Regions from separate parts of the Paenibacillus sp. FSL R5-0923 genome, predicted to be linked through region 1. Evidence: riboswitches for the same ligand, from Rfam matches in the RefSeq annotation. Region 1 holds a riboswitch; each other region holds the start of a gene.
What was found. A riboswitch is a leader RNA that binds a small molecule or an ion and turns the genes downstream of it on or off. The one in region 1 is predicted to bind cyclic di-GMP.
Positions count from the first base shown of each region.

Region 1 (3,835 bases):
CTTGTTGAGAAAAGACTAAAGAAGGTAGTTTATCGCTCGAAGCTGCGTCCACATAAACGTTGATTGTATCTCCAGGCATTGCAACGAGACCTGTAGGCTGGTTGTTCGTACCGAAACCAATTCTCAGGTTTTCCTGCGCATGCTTTTTCATATCTCCACGTTGTTCCGCCTCAATGATGGTGCCTTCGGTTTGAACTTCACCATTCACTAGCTTCTTAGCTAAATCCAAAGAATCTTTCAGGATTGGATAGAGCGGATGTACTTTTGCCGCTTCTTCTAATTCGTTGATTGATTCGACGCTATTATAAGCAGGAACAACCGCACTCATCGTGCCATCTGTGAAAATACCATTTACAGCTTCGCTTACTTTATCCTCTGTATAAAATCTAAATTCAGCCGCAAAAGGTCTGTTGATATTGGCCTTTGTGAACTTGAATTTCAATCTTTTAAACTTCGTAGGTTCGAATTTAAACTCCAGAAAGTCATTCGTACTAGTCGCGGTTCCGCTAGATACGAGCTGGAAGGTCTCTCCCTTACTTGTTTCTGATGCATAAATTTCAAAAGCCTCTGGGAAGCCTTTGCGGTTATCTCTAGCCAGGAAAGCCACTCTATCTAGTATTTTCGCTTGCGCTAACTCAAACACAACTTCATTCGTGAAGCTGTCATCATTGTTTTTGTTCGTTTCCCAGTGTGTATTCGGCTGGTCATCGAGCATGTATTCCGGTTTCGTACCTGGATAGCTCCCACCGTTCACCGTTACTTTTGATACATTAGAGTTGGGCATTCTATAAGCTTCGCTATAGGCATTTTCGTATGCTGTACCATAGCCTTTTAGCTTCGAAACCTTAGCCGCTGTTGCCTCTATTTGATGATTCTCCAGAAGTACTTTTGCATTCTCTATATCTGCTTGAAACTGCGCGTACAGTGGATGTGTCTGTACTTCTTGTTCTAAAGCCGTTAATTTCTCCACCGTATTAAATGCTGTGCTAACTTGACTCAAGGTATCATCTGTAAATAAATTTTTCATTTTAGCGGATACGGTATCTTCTTTGTAAAAAGAAAACTCAGCTGCACTCGCCCAATCTTGGTTAGCTTTTTTGAAGACAAATTTAAGTCTCTTGAAGGCTGTGGGTGCAAACTGGATCTCTACTACGTCACCTGCTCCGCCTTTATATTCTCCAGAGGATACTAGCGTATAATCGCCTGCATCCGTAGTTGAGCCATAAATATCAAATTCCTGAGCAAACCCCTTCCCCTTTGCACTGGATTGTCTTGCAGCGTATACGATTCTATTTAATTCAGTGGACTCATTGAAAACAAAGACAACCTCATTCGTAAACGTTGAACTGTTCGGTTTGCCCGTTTCCCAATGCGTACTCATATCGCCATCCATAGCCTTAGCTATAGGTGAACCTGAGTAGTTGCCACCGTTATTGGTAATGGATTTAATATTCGCAGGATTCATTCTAAAAACATCATTATAAGCGCTTAGGATAGCCTTGCCGTACAGATCAAACGGAATAACTGACGCATTGCTGAATAGGTCAGCCTTGCTTTGTACTACAGTGTTCACTACACTTACCTTGCTTACATCACTTGCTAAAACATAACCTGCCTCACTCGAAAAACTAGCTAACATGGCTGCCGATGTAGCGATCGCAATCATTTTTTTCATCTTTTCTACCCCCCAGATGTAATATGAATCTCTTCCGTGTCTAAAAATAGGCACAAAAAAAACTACCCCAAAAGAGTAGCTTGATTGCGTATAAAGTCGCATAAAAACTAAGACTTAATTTTTATTAAACTTTAACAAAAAGCGTAATACACTCTTTGGCAGCTGGCTGACAATAGTTATGATAACCTTAGTCCCTATAGCTTTGCGTCCCTACATTTCCATAGGTTTGCCTATGAAGTTTCGAATACATTACAAAGAGTAACATAACGCTACATCTGATCGCATGATTAATTGGTATGAAATCCGAATAGGTAATTGCAATTACTTTTTCTATCGTGATAGATATTCTTTATCGACTATCCCGGAAGAGAGAGGAACCTTTAGGACTGGAGGTCTACTTAACTCCCCGCACCAAACAAACGCCGGAACCAATTCCACACATCGCCCGTGATGGGAATTAACCCGAAGCCATGCTCGCCAACTGCGATTAGACCATATGCCCATTGGCCAATAGCTACTGCTCCCCCAGCAATCCGTCCTATGGCTACCGCCCCAAATGCCGTATCACCTATGGCGACAGCTCCCAACGCTTTTTCGGCTATCGCGATCGCGCCTACAGCCACTCCTGCAATGGCAATCGCTCCAGCTGCGAAGCCAAGCCAGCTAATTGCTATCGCTCCAAGGGCTAACCACATTCCTAGTGATATTGCACCCACGGATAGAACCCCTACGCTTATCGCACCTATGGAAATCAAGCCTACAGCTACATCTCCAATAGCAATTAATCCAACAGCTGTCTTCACTTGTGGCTTGCTTCCGTGACCATACCCCTGACCTGAGTATCGACCCAAATTGCTGCGAATACTTACCACCGGAAATGATGGAGACGGCCATTGATAATCAATTTCTCGTCCACCTAACCCTCTAGAATCCGCCCAGTGTGTGATGTACTTATGCCATTTCATATCCATCCCGTCCCCCTTCTCAATTACCTTAATTATACAACCCCGGGGGTTGGCTGTACTCAGACTCTGACCTGAAATTCATCTCATCCTCTAGACGGAGTTATACTCATTAGGATCACTGTTTGGGAATCGGATCAGGCTTTCCAAATAAATATCCCTGAAACAACTGATCACCACTCTGCTTAAGCCATTCAAAGTCCTCTCTAAACTCCACACCTTCTGCTAAAGGAACGGATTGGATTTCTAAAGCTTTTTCTAAAAATTGTTTAGCTATTTCCTGTTTGTTCAGATCGCTGGACACACCCTGAACATATTTCATATCCAGCTTCATGTAATGGGGTTTAAGCTCCAATAACATCTCGATCGTGCTGAAGCCCTCGCCAACATCATCTAAAGCGTATTCAAATCCCCGATCCTTGTAATATGTCAAAATAGCTTTCAAATGAGCGAGATCATCCACTTTCTCCGTCTCAACAACTTCAAAGACAAAAAGAGAGGGATCGACGCCTAATTGATTGGCCAGTTCAACGGTTGATCTTAAGCAGAACTCTGGCGCGTAGATCGACGTTGGGATAAAATTAATAAACGTTTTTTTATTTAAGGGTGCAGCATATTTTACAGCAGTCATTCTACATAACCGGTCTAAAGCATATAAACGCCCACGATTCCGTGCCGCCGCAAAAACCTCATTAGGATAGATAAGGGACCCATCTTCTTTTTTAAATCTGGATAGGAGCTCGTATGCAAAAATCTCTTCCCGTACGTTCACAATCGGTTGGAAGTGACAAGTAACTAAGCCCTTAGTTATAACCTCATCAATCCACTCCATATCAAGCACAGTGGGTAATTCGGATAGAGGTCTCCATGTTTGGTCATCTATACGGAATTCAAACTGCTCCGACTCCATATGGTCATTACAGAAATCTAGAAAATCCCGCACCCCAGCCTCCTTAATCGTAATCACATTTTCTTCTACCTTATGTATCGTATTACTTCTACTCAAGTGATGAATAACCTCCGGTAAAATCCTTAGATTAAGCTCACCATGAGCCTTGATTTCAAAATTCAGCTCTCTTACTACACAATGATTACATGCCACATTCATAACCCCTTTAATAATCAATTCTCTGAAAAAGATCCCGGAACTGCTCTTCTCAATCGAAATCCGTATACTCTAGTAAATACGTCGGGTCTA
Region 1 covers NZ_JBBPAT010000001.1:925,560-929,394, reverse strand. Annotated here, with positions in the region: gene MKX35_RS04170 (NPCBM/NEW2 domain-containing protein) at 1-1,675, opposite strand, end outside; cyclic di-GMP riboswitch class I at 1,830-1,916, opposite strand; gene MKX35_RS04165 (hypothetical protein) at 2,074-2,646, opposite strand; gene MKX35_RS04160 (EAL domain-containing protein) at 2,756-3,643, opposite strand; gene MKX35_RS04155 (Crp/Fnr family transcriptional regulator) at 3,795-3,835, opposite strand, start outside.

Region 2 (3,835 bases), 880 kb from region 1:
GTTCCTCCACATATCTACGCATTTCACCGCTACACGTGGAATTCCACTTTCCTCTTCTGTACTCAAGTCACCCAGTTTCCAGTGCGACCTCAGGTTGAGCCCAAGGTTTAAACACCAGACTTAAATGACCGCCTGCGCGCGCTTTACGCCCAATAATTCCGGACAACGCTTGCCCCCTACGTATTACCGCGGCTGCTGGCACGTAGTTAGCCGGGGCTTTCTTCTCAGGTACCGTCACTCCGATAGCAGTTACTCTACCGGACGTTCTTCCCTGGCAACAGAGCTTTACGATCCGAAAACCTTCATCACTCACGCGGCGTTGCTCCGTCAGACTTTCGTCCATTGCGGAAGATTCCCTACTGCTGCCTCCCGTAGGAGTCTGGGCCGTGTCTCAGTCCCAGTGTGGCCGTTCACCCTCTCAGGTCGGCTACGCATCGTCGCCTTGGTGGGCCGTTACCCCACCAACTAGCTAATGCGCCGCAGGCCCATCCCTCAGTGACAGATTGCTCCGTCTTTCATTCTTTCTTCAGGAGAAAAAAGAAATTATCCGGTATTAGCTACCGTTTCCGGTAGTTATCCCAGTCTAAGGGGCAGGTTGCCTACGTGTTACTCACCCGTCCGCCGCTAAGTCATTTTGAAAGCAAGCTTTCAAAATAACTCCGCTCGACTTGCATGTATTAGGCACGCCGCCAGCGTTCGTCCTGAGCCAGGATCAAACTCTCCAATTAGTATTGAAAAGAGCGATATGCTCATTTTGAAACATCTGACGAGAAAATTAATTCTCTAATTTTGGATTTCACTTTCGTGATTTCCTACTCACTCGTTGTTCAGTTTTCAAAGATCAAGTTCTCGTTGGCGCCGTTTAATGTCTCAGCAGCAACTCTTATAATATATCATGTTGTTCTCAGTAATGCAAGCTTTATTTTTCGAAAGCCGTTTATATAACTCTCTCAAACATTGCCTGTACGCTGTCTAACAACGCTTAACTATAATAACCTATCTATTCATAGAAAAGCAACCCCTAATAGAAAAATAAACAACTAGCTTAATAATTAAGCTGGTTGTTTATTTAATAGAGTTATGAATCTAGCGATGCAAATTAATAGTATTTTGCTGCAGTATACTTACTTGAAGCCTTAATAAAATCCGTATTCTTCTTACTCTTCGCTGACGATGCATCTACCGTTGTATCAATAGTAACCCATTTCCCATCCATCAACACTTCATTCCATGCATGGTATTGCGTAACGTAGCTAGTATTCCCCATCACCAATTTAGCAGGCACATCTACACTACGCAGCATTGCGGCAAAAAGAGAAGCATAGTCATAGCAGATTCCTTTTTTAGTATTCAAAGTGTTGTTAATGTTCGGAATGTAATCTGTTGTTACGTTATTAGCAAGAGAATAATCGTATTGTACATTAGCAACTACATAGTTATAGATTGCCTTAACTTTCTCTTCATCTGTTGTTTTGCCTTTTGTAAGCTCTTTGGCCTTAAGGATCGCTTTATCAGAAGAACTCCATTTCACATTCTGTACGGAGCCCAAATATACGGAATTCGAGTCACTCATGGTTACGTCTACTACTTCGGAATATAACGCTTTGTATTTATTGCCGGTTGTGTTCTCAAGAACAGAAACCTTATAAGTACCATTACCTTGTTGTAAAGGGAAGTCCTCAGCTTGTCCAGAAGCATATAAGTTATATGTATAGCTGCTGTTGTCTTTAGTGATCATGAGTTTGATTCTTTTATCTTTCGGAATATCATAGTTAATTCCAATAACACCTTGAGCCACTTTCGATGTAATCAACCAGCTTGCATCTACACTTGCGGCTTGAGCTGTGCTTACCGGAACCGCAGTAATCAGTACGAACAGCGCCACCATCATAAAATAAACCTTTTTCACGGATAAAACCCCTTTCGGTAGCTGGCTGCCATCCTTTCGGGAAGGCCCTTTAGCTTTGCGTCCCTACCTTTCGATAGGTTTGCCGTTATCGTATAAGCTCTATCTGTTCTAATTTCACTAGACAAATTAACAGAATCAGTCCAAGTAGAAATATGAATCTAAGATTCTTATATATTTTATAAAAACAAAAAAAGCCTCTTCATTCGGTAACTGGCTGCCATCCTTACGGGAAGGCCCTTTAGCTTTGCGTCCCTACCTTTCGATAGGTTTGCCGTTTATCGTGTTTAGCTTTTATAGTCTTATACTACCATATTTATCCTCGTAAACAAGAACAAAATTGCTAGATTTACTATTATTTTATAGTTATTTCTCTGTATTTGAATTCTCTTGTTATTTCTCGTCAACGATTAGGAAAGCTTGGCATGAACAATCAAACGATGTGTAGGATCTACTAGTGGGTCACACGTAATTAGAGTAAGAATTTTATCTTTGTTATTCCCGTCTAGAACAGACACATCACTAGGAAGTACAACAGAAATATCATAAACCTCGTAATTATAAGTCTGATCGCTAGTCTTTACCGTAATCGTATCCCCAATCACAACCTCATTCAGCCTGTTAAACAATCTGCCCGTAGTTCTAGCTCTATGTGCAGCTATTGCGGCGTTCCCTATTTCTCCTATTGGAGTTGTTTCTTTCATATGGGCCGCGGCATGCTTCATATTCGCTTTAGTAGCCCCTTCTAATACAGGCAGCTTCAGATCGATCTTATCGATCTCAATTAATGCGATAACTTTGCCACCCACTTCAATTTCCGGTTCCGGCTTTTCTGTTTCTTGCGGCTGTGCTTGTGCATCTAGAGCTGATTCCTCCGCTAGTAGCTGAGTGACCTCGGCATATCTGCTCTTCAGATCAGGTGGTGGAGTACTTTCACTGGTGCTCAGTTCAGCCGATTCTAATAGCTTATCCTGCTGCCAGTCGTTATACCATTCGTTAGCTTTTGGATAGAGCATGATAAGGATCCCCGCCAGTATGAGCACATACGAGAATTTACGCATGATTTTCACCTCCGTAGATTGTTCTACTGAACTTTAGAATACCCATTTACGACTTCCGAAGAAGTTAATGATCACCGTCACAAACGTTACTAATACCTTAGAGATCAACACTTGAATGCCTAGTTTGTCAGTCAACAGATGCATTAGCAACAGCGATATTCCGAGTACTACCAGATTCAGTACGATAAACTTCAGCAACTGCGTCTTATCAAAACCCTCTTTATTGCCACGATCACGATCCTTGAAGGTTACTTTTTTATTCAAAATAAAGCTGTTCGCTGTCCCTGCACTATAAGAAATCACCTGTGCCAACGCATATACCATCCCAAATGAGTTCAGTAATGTGAAGATTACGAAATCAATGAGGGTATTTACCAAACCTACAGCATTAAATTTGAGAAACTGTATGAAAGCAGTCCGAAAGTTCTTATCTGACATCTTTGTAATCCTTCCGGCGATCCACTTCTTCTTCGTTACGATATCCTATAGTCTCACTGACAATATACAACGGTCTATCCTTAGACTCGTCATAAATCCGTCCAATATACTCACCGATTACACCTAGCAGCATCAGAACGATACCGTTAAAGAGCAAATTGACCCCTACAATGGAAGCCCAACCTGGAACCGTCCATGAGGTGAAAAAGATTCTTTGAAACAATACGAAGAATAAATAGAGAAAACTGGAGAAGGAAAGAAAGAATCCGACATACGTAGCAATCTTAAGTGGTTTATGCGAAAAGGAAGTGATCCCATCCAGCGCAAAACGAATCATTTTCTTAAGAGGATACTTAGTTTCTCCTGCAAATCGTTCTTCCCGCTCATATTCCACCATCGTCTGCTTGAAGCCGACCCAGCTCACTAAACC
Region 2 covers NZ_JBBPAT010000001.1:45,266-49,100, forward strand. Annotated here, with positions in the region: rRNA gene MKX35_RS00210 (16S ribosomal RNA) at 1-728, opposite strand, end outside; gene MKX35_RS00215 (transglutaminase-like domain-containing protein) at 1,100-1,909, opposite strand; cyclic di-GMP riboswitch class I at 1,923-2,003, opposite strand; cyclic di-GMP riboswitch class I at 2,112-2,192, opposite strand; gene MKX35_RS00220 (class D sortase) at 2,317-2,967, opposite strand; gene MKX35_RS00225 (GtrA family protein) at 3,001-3,405, opposite strand; gene MKX35_RS00230 (glycosyltransferase family 2 protein) at 3,395-3,835, opposite strand, start outside.
Region 2: another riboswitch for cyclic di-GMP. It lies ahead of MKX35_RS00215 (transglutaminase-like domain-containing protein); the one in region 1 lies ahead of MKX35_RS04170 (NPCBM/NEW2 domain-containing protein).

Region 3 (3,835 bases), 4.4 Mb from region 1:
GGTGTTTTCCTCTGTAGCAAATCCAGTATATTGGGATAGATCAGATTTAGTATCAAGTGATAACAGCATTTTCATTTTTTCTCCGTCAGTTACAACACCGTTCAAATTCATTGTTACTCCTGAACTGGAAGCTTGAAGATTATACTGTTGACCGATGCCGTTATTTAATGCATTGCTCACACTTCGCCCACCAATTTTATCCCAATTAATCGTCATACTAGCGAATACAGGAATGGCGACAAGTAAGAGGCAAGAGAAGACGATGCTGATAGGAACAACCTTTTTATTAGGCCTAGGAGTATTCTGGGAGGCATGCAGATTTCTTTGACGTTTATATGCTTCTTGTTCAATGGTAGTCCACATCAAATCATAATCCGGTCGGGGAATATGTCTATCTTTTTCAATATACAGATTCATTACTACTCAGCTCCTTTAGTTGAGTTCCACCCATTCTATTTAGTATTTTAAGTCCCTTGTTCAGTCTGGATTTTACAGTTCCTTCGGGTATGCTCATAACTTTAGAGATCTCGGGTACAGTCAATTCGTTTATAAAACGAAGGACTACTACCATTCTGATTTTGTCGGGAAGCTGACTGTATAACCCTTGTAATTCTTTTTTAGTTTCCTGTCGATCCAACCGTTTTTCTACAGGGTTTGATTCCTCAGACCTGGATAGTAAATAATTACGTACTTCTTTCATCCACCCCGTCTTACGCCTTTTAATCACACTGTGGCACTCATTCGAAGCAATTCGTAAAATCCAAGATTTCAAGTTTCTTACCTTAGACTTATCCGCTAAGATAACCTTTACAAATACCTCTTGGCAAATATCCTCTGCATCTGCCTGATTTTTCATTAAGTAGTAACAAAAATAATATACTTGTTCTTTATAGAGCTCGAAAATTTCTCGGTCACACATTTTGCTGCACCCCCTGTCTTTGCTGTTCTCATTAATAAGACTTATAAGCGTATGTAATCGTTCATTTTTCATTTTGAGTGAAGTATTTCTTCTGAGCATCATAGCGAATTTGAATGGAAGATAAGTCGTTTACAGGTAATTATAACCATGATAAAATTAGCGGTGGGACATGCGTCCGTAAGCTAATTAAAACTAATTGAATGTCCGCGTTAAAGGTAAAATCATCGAAAGATGATGACACAAAGCCATGGGTCTAAAGCCTTTCTACAGAAGGAAATGATCGCCAGGCCGCCATAGGGATGTCTTATGAAGCATAAAGGATAGCTCTAAGAATATGTAGTCTATTTTGAGCTCTTTTATTATTTCGATCTATACGGCGTTACATTATCGCAAGGGGCTGAAAGGGGAAGTACATGAAAAGTTTTTTCAAAACAATAGGCACTAGTTTGGCAGTAGGTGCTTTATTGCTGTCCGGAACGATCGGATGGATGTCTAATCCAGGAGTAGTGTCAGCAGCTACCACAACAGCAGTAACCGCGGATCAAATGATTAGCAAAGTAACGGCGGCCTCTAAAGCAATAAAGAATTTTCACTTAGATGTGATCAAAAAACAGGATATTCAGAGCGGTGGGGTACGTATCAGCAACACTAACACACTGAAGCTGGATATTAATCGACTGCCGAATTTTGCTGCAGCTGGCACCGTTGATAGTAGTCTTTTAGAAACATCGTACAGTCTATATGCCAATGACAAGGAGTTTTACTATCTTGTAGACGGAAGTGAACTGATCGATGAATCTGAAGATGAAGGTTACGACGATGACGGTGAGCCAATCGATCCTGATGCGCAGTATTGGATTGGACTGGAGAAGATGGAGTGGGATTCTTTTTATTCTAAAGGTCAATACGATCCTGTTTCCATGCTTGATTCGGTAAAAAATTATAAAAAATCTATGAAAGTCAGCACTGCCGGTGCTCAGACCGTCCTGCAGTTCACGGTAACCGATCCGACAGCAGCTAAGGGAATAATCAAACTCTATGACCAGGAGAACCTCTGGGATGGTGAGACTGTTCAACCTAAAAGCGTAACTTGGAAATTATTCGTCAATACTAAGACCTGGCAAACGGAAAAGCTGACAGTCGATCTGAGTTATGTACTGGTAAGTGATGGAGCCAAAGATACATACACCACGAAAATCGAAGCTAAATATTCCAAAAATAATAAAGGTGCAGCCATTGTAAAACCGGCCGAACTAGAATAATAAGGACGATTCATAACGAGCGAAAAGCGCTGTTCAGCGGAACAGCGCTTTTTGTTGTATTCAACAGCAGTTCTTTATTAGTTGACAAGAATAAATCATTGCTGTAATTTATATGTATGCGCATGTATATAATAATTTATCTAAATATAATTTAATGAAAGTTGGGAAAAAGATGATAGCACTAGACACAGCATTAACTTTTCGCAGAGGGCTGACATTAAAAAACCGAGTGGTTATGGCTCCAATGACCACACGAATGAGCTTTTATGACGGTGTAGTAACACAAGATGAATTGAAATACTATTCGCTAAGAACGGGCGAAGTAGGTGCGGTCATCACTGCGGCAGCAAATGTACAAGAGGGTGGAAAAGGATGGGAAGGTGAACTTAGTGTTTCCTCCGATGAATTTATTCCTAGCCTTAGCCGATTAGCATCTACTATTAAACGAAATGGAACAAAAGCTATTTTACAGCTATTCCATGCAGGAAGAATGACAGATTCAAAAATATTGCGTGGCGTACAACCCGTTTCCTCCAGCGCCATTGCTGCCGAACGTCCGAATGCAGAAATTCCAAGAGCATTAACAGAAGATGAAATTTTCGGTGTGATCGAGGATTTTAAAAAAGCGACTCAACGTGCTATTCAAGCTGGATTTGACGGGGTAGAAATTCATGGAGCAAACACATATTTAATCCAACAATTCTTCTCTCCACACTCCAACCGTCGTGAAGATCAATGGGGCGGAAGCTTAGAGAAAAGATTTAATTTCATTAACCAATTAGTGGATGCAGTTATTGCTGTCGTTGACAATTCAAAGATTAAGGATTTTATTGTCGGGTATCGTTTTTCTCCAGAAGAATATGAAGAGCCTGGAATTAAAATCACCGATACCTTTTATCTCATTGATAAATTAGCTGATAAAAGGCTGGATTATCTGCATATTTCATTAGGGGACTTCAAGAAAGTATCTGCATCAGAAGATTTTAAAGAAAAATCAATCCTGCAATATGTGCATGAGAAAATCAATGGCCGTATACCTTTAATTGGGGTAGGAGATATCCGTACCAAACAGGACGCAGAGGACACGTTGACAAATGCTGAATTAGTAGCAGTAGGACGGTCTCTTATCATTGATCCTCATTGGACAAGTAAAGTACTGGAGGGTAAAGAAGATCTCATCAGAAGAGTACTTGCTGATCAAGATAGAGAAGAACTTGTAGTAGAGAATGGTATTCTAGAATTCCTTAAATTAATGATGCCTGATCGTTTACGCTAAACCCAAACACAGTTTTGAGGTCTAAATCTATAACGTTCCGCGGTAAATTCCGCGGAACGTTATTTTTCTGTAACGACTCTATTCCCTCTTTAAGATTGACGTCGTATGCTTCAACATTCGATTCATGAGATTTCGCCATTCTGTTCTTATGTCGGTGTCGCTTCTCTTTAATGCGTCGCGGATGGGGATGATCTCTGTAACTTTCCTACCGCTTTTTATTCTTCGATCTACGCAAGTCGGGATGTAACCTACGTTATTTATACTTGTGTGTCCTCTTTCATCCTTCTTTATTTTAAGCGTAAGAATGATACCGCTTTGTGTATAAGGAATATTCATTAGTTTAGTCGAAACAAAATTTCCCAATGAGTAAATAACAAA
Region 3 covers NZ_JBBPAT010000001.1:5,342,522-5,346,356, reverse strand. Annotated here, with positions in the region: gene MKX35_RS24050 (DUF4179 domain-containing protein) at 1-417, opposite strand, end outside; gene MKX35_RS24045 (RNA polymerase sigma factor) at 401-919, opposite strand; cyclic di-GMP riboswitch class I at 1,124-1,215, shown strand; gene MKX35_RS24040 (DUF6612 family protein) at 1,333-2,181, shown strand; gene MKX35_RS24035 (NADH-dependent flavin oxidoreductase) at 2,294-3,457, shown strand; gene MKX35_RS24030 (CapA family protein) at 3,536-3,835, opposite strand, start outside.
Region 3: another riboswitch for cyclic di-GMP. It lies ahead of MKX35_RS24040 (DUF6612 family protein); the one in region 1 lies ahead of MKX35_RS04170 (NPCBM/NEW2 domain-containing protein).

Region 4 (3,835 bases), 580 kb from region 1:
GAAGCCTTCCACGACAGGATTGACGAATTCCAAGTGACTTGGGTTATTCGCTAGTGTTATTCTTGTGCGTACGGTTTCTCCTTCACGGACAGCGCGATCTGCACCCAGATGGTATTTCACATCACCCGTCCAGCCATAGTTAATGCCTGTAGAGCCTTCGGAAGGGAAAAGCTCCTTGTTCGGAGAATGATGAAACTCTGAAAATATAATGTCATAAGGTTTGCCCAAAATATGTGCAAGAACGTTGAGGCGACCACGATGCGCCATGCCCATCAGAATATGCTCTGCGCCGTCATGCGCAGCAGCGCGTACGATTTCATCCAGCATCGGTACGAGAGCGTCATTGCCTTCCAAGCTGAACCGCTTCTGACCCACAAAGGTTTTGTGGAGGAAGGTTTCGAATTGCTCTACTTGGATCAGGCGGTTTAGCAGCTCTTTACGTTCTGCATTATTTAAAGGCGCTGGTGAGCTTGTGGATTCTGCCTGTCTGTTCAACCATTTCAGTTCTTGTTCTTCATGCACATGCCCGAATTCATAGGCGATTGTCTTGGTGTAAGCCTGACGCATACGCTGAACTGCATCCCATCCGGTATGCACATCATTCGGCGCATTCTCCCAAATGAGCGTGGCAGGTAGTGCGAGCAGATCCTCACGAGTCAGCTCATAGGTTTCGAGTTCAAGATATTTAGCCATGGGATTGTGATCGCGCTCAAGCGGATCAATATCAGCGGCCATATGGCCATATATACGAATATTAGCGATTAGCTTGGAAGCTCTTACTGCCTTTCTAAGCCATTCGGTGTCTCCCGAAATGCGAGGCTGTGGAGCCGGTTCGCTATCCGGTGTTAGGGGTGGGGGACCCGAATTTGTAAAAAGCTCGCGATAATTATTCTCTACGGTGGAAGGATCTTTCACAAACTGTTCATATCTTTCTTGAATGTAGCCTAAATTGGGTCCGTAATACTTACTCCAAATGGATTCGTTATAGGGCTCTTTGGCTGCCATGAATACATCCTCCTTAACGGATGAACTCCATACGTGACATTTTGTGTCAACGCTTACTGGAGCTGTGATGATTGCGGTTTCATTTCTCATCTTATTGTGCTACTTTCCACACGTGTAATCAATTCATTCTTTCGTCCAATACGTTCGCAAAATGGTATGGGTTAGCTTGTTCTAATGAAAAGAACGCTGTTTCTCCTCATTACCCATTCCTAAGGCCCACTAAAATGATTCTAATATCCTTATTTTTAACTAATAGGGAAGGAAGTATCATTATATTGGCTTAATTAATTTTATGAATGGGACGAGTATCGTGTTAATAGGACAAGATATCGCACAAAATCGCTTCTATTTTTTGTTTTTTAATGGAAAAACTAATCAGAAATCGACACACTTTTCCACTTTAGTATAGTATAATGTTATTGCAGTTAGCGATTTTCATATATTTCAAAGTAGATCCTTTCGTGTAAAGGGTCCAGTAAAAGGTAAACCTGCCGAAAGGCAGGGGCACAAAGTCGCGGGTCTAAGGTAGAAATACTATGACAGCCGGATTGCCTGGGGACGTAAAATCTTAGGAGGAGATTTTTTGGACAAGTCCAACCAGGGAAGCAACAGAGAACAGCAGTTCATTGATCTAGACGTTGAGTGGGTACATTTATTATTAGCAGCTAAGAAGGCTGGCATAAAGGCAGATGAAATTCGTCGCTTCTTTCATGAGAAGACTGTGCAAGCCGTGCAGTAATACATTCAGAGCATTAGATATCAAAAGAGCACAGCGATAACTCGCTGTGCTCTTTTTCTTTATATAAGAATCTATAAGTTTCAGACTTGGTCCTTATATTCTGCTAGAATTCAAACGCCTTTGCGGTCCATGTTAGGAGGGCGAAGGCGCTTATGTTTAATAGTATGAGTAGAAGAGGATCTTATCAGGTCAGGTGGAATATTAATCCTTCTGATCAAGGCGCCATTTCTGGTAGTCCAGAAACTCCTTGAATTCGCGTTTGCTTATGCCTGAGGCCATAGCTTCCTGCACCAATCGGAACCATTCCGAATCTAAAGGTGACTCCTCAGCATCATTAGGTTCTCCATAGAGCAAAGCGTGGATGGATACCTGAAGCGCATCGGCGATCTTTTCGATAAACTGAATTGAAGGATTGGATTGGATGTTTCTCTCCACATTGCTAAGATACGACTTAGCAACATCCGCTCTGTCCGCAAGCTCAGATAGGGACAATCCCTTTTCTAGGCGGAGATGCTGGATACGTTGGCCCATATTTTGTGGCACTATACTGACGCCCCTCCGTAATTTTTGTTATTAGTATAACAAATATCAATAAATTCGACAAAGTTTATTGTAAAGAGAAGAGCAGCATCTACTTATCCGCTTTCCGGAATAAGAATCTGCTGCTCTTCGAATGGAAGACTTATTAGATTATTTAGCGGATCCAGCAGTTTGCTTACCTACGAAATCCCAAGTCAGAGTTAATGAATCTTTTTGGAAGTAGTTTTGCTCTTGGCCGTTATCAACAAATTCGAATTGAACGGTGAAGCTATCATTTGTGCCGGCCTTAATTCCAGATGCTTCGCTAGTACCCCAGATTGCATCAAGTCCAGTATTTTTTACGAGATCCGGTGTCTGAGTCTTCAAATCGGCTAGGGTAGTTTCCCAAACTACTTTCTCTTCACTACCAGGTAAGATGCCGCTTTTATCTTTATTCACCAGGAATTTAACTTTGATGGATTTTGCCAAATCGTTAGCGCCGTTGTTACCACCTACATCATTAATAGAGGTAGCTGTTTTGAGGAGGATCGAACCGATATCAAGTGTACCGTCATTTTTTAGTTTGAAGTCTCTTTTGATCGTATCGCCTGGCTTCAGATCCTTCAAATCAACGATAACAGAAGGATCAGAGTTCAAATCCAGTGTACCTGCTGCGAATGTAGCGGTGCTTTGTGCAGTGTCGCTAAAGTAAGCGAAAGTTCCTCCACCAATCAATGATAAACCCAGTGCTGCAGATGCTACGCCAAGACCCAATGTTTTTTTGATACCCATAATTAAAATTCCTCCTCGGTTTTTGTGGTTTTTTTATAAAAGTTATATATTGTAACTTCCGGTTCGTAAGCGGAAGCGGACAATCAACGGATTACTGTATTTCAGTTGGAGGTGGAGAGGTGGGAAGTATAGCAGCATTTTTCTTTTCGAGTGCAGCTACAGCCTTCCATGATGAATACAGGGCATAGAGCAGGAGCATCAAGCCTGGTACGATCATGAGCACAACACTTCCAGCTTTGGAAACTGCGAAATTCATAGCGTAACCTACATAAGGTACGGTGACCCCGGTATACTCAGCTACAACATTCGTGGAACTGGTAGGGTTCATATCAGGTGCATCATTGTTATCACCTTTCGTGCGATACATGGCTTCACCGGTAGCGTTATTCATTGTTGCTTCTACAACACGGTGAGTAATGAGCAGGTTTTCTTCATTTCTAAAGGTGATCACATCGCCTTTTTTGAAGCGATTCATATCTCCTCCGGGTTTTAAAGCGACAATCGATCCGGTTTGAATCCCTGGTTCCATCGAACCTGAGAGTACCGATTTGATCTGGTATCCGAAGAAGGCAGGTTCACCGCCGGAGGCCTTTGATAAAACTACGGCTACCACCAGCAGAATGAATATCACAAGCATGATGCTCGATAATGTATTGTTGATCATTTTTTTAATCCGCATATTATTCGCCACCTTTAACTTGTTGAGGGTCCGAAGGGGCTGGTGTTGCTACCGGTGGGGAAGTGGTTGTATCTTCCGCTTTTGGCGCCTCCTGAGGAACC
Region 4 covers NZ_JBBPAT010000001.1:340,807-344,641, reverse strand. Annotated here, with positions in the region: gene MKX35_RS01555 (2-oxoglutarate dehydrogenase E1 component) at 1-1,005, opposite strand, end outside; cyclic di-GMP riboswitch class I at 1,477-1,561, shown strand; gene MKX35_RS01550 (anti-repressor SinI family protein) at 1,589-1,744, shown strand; gene MKX35_RS01545 (helix-turn-helix domain-containing protein) at 1,946-2,275, opposite strand; gene MKX35_RS01540 (TasA family protein) at 2,435-3,055, opposite strand; gene sipW (signal peptidase I SipW) at 3,147-3,734, opposite strand; gene MKX35_RS01530 (hypothetical protein) at 3,736-3,835, opposite strand, start outside.
Region 4: another riboswitch for cyclic di-GMP. It lies ahead of MKX35_RS01550 (anti-repressor SinI family protein); the one in region 1 lies ahead of MKX35_RS04170 (NPCBM/NEW2 domain-containing protein).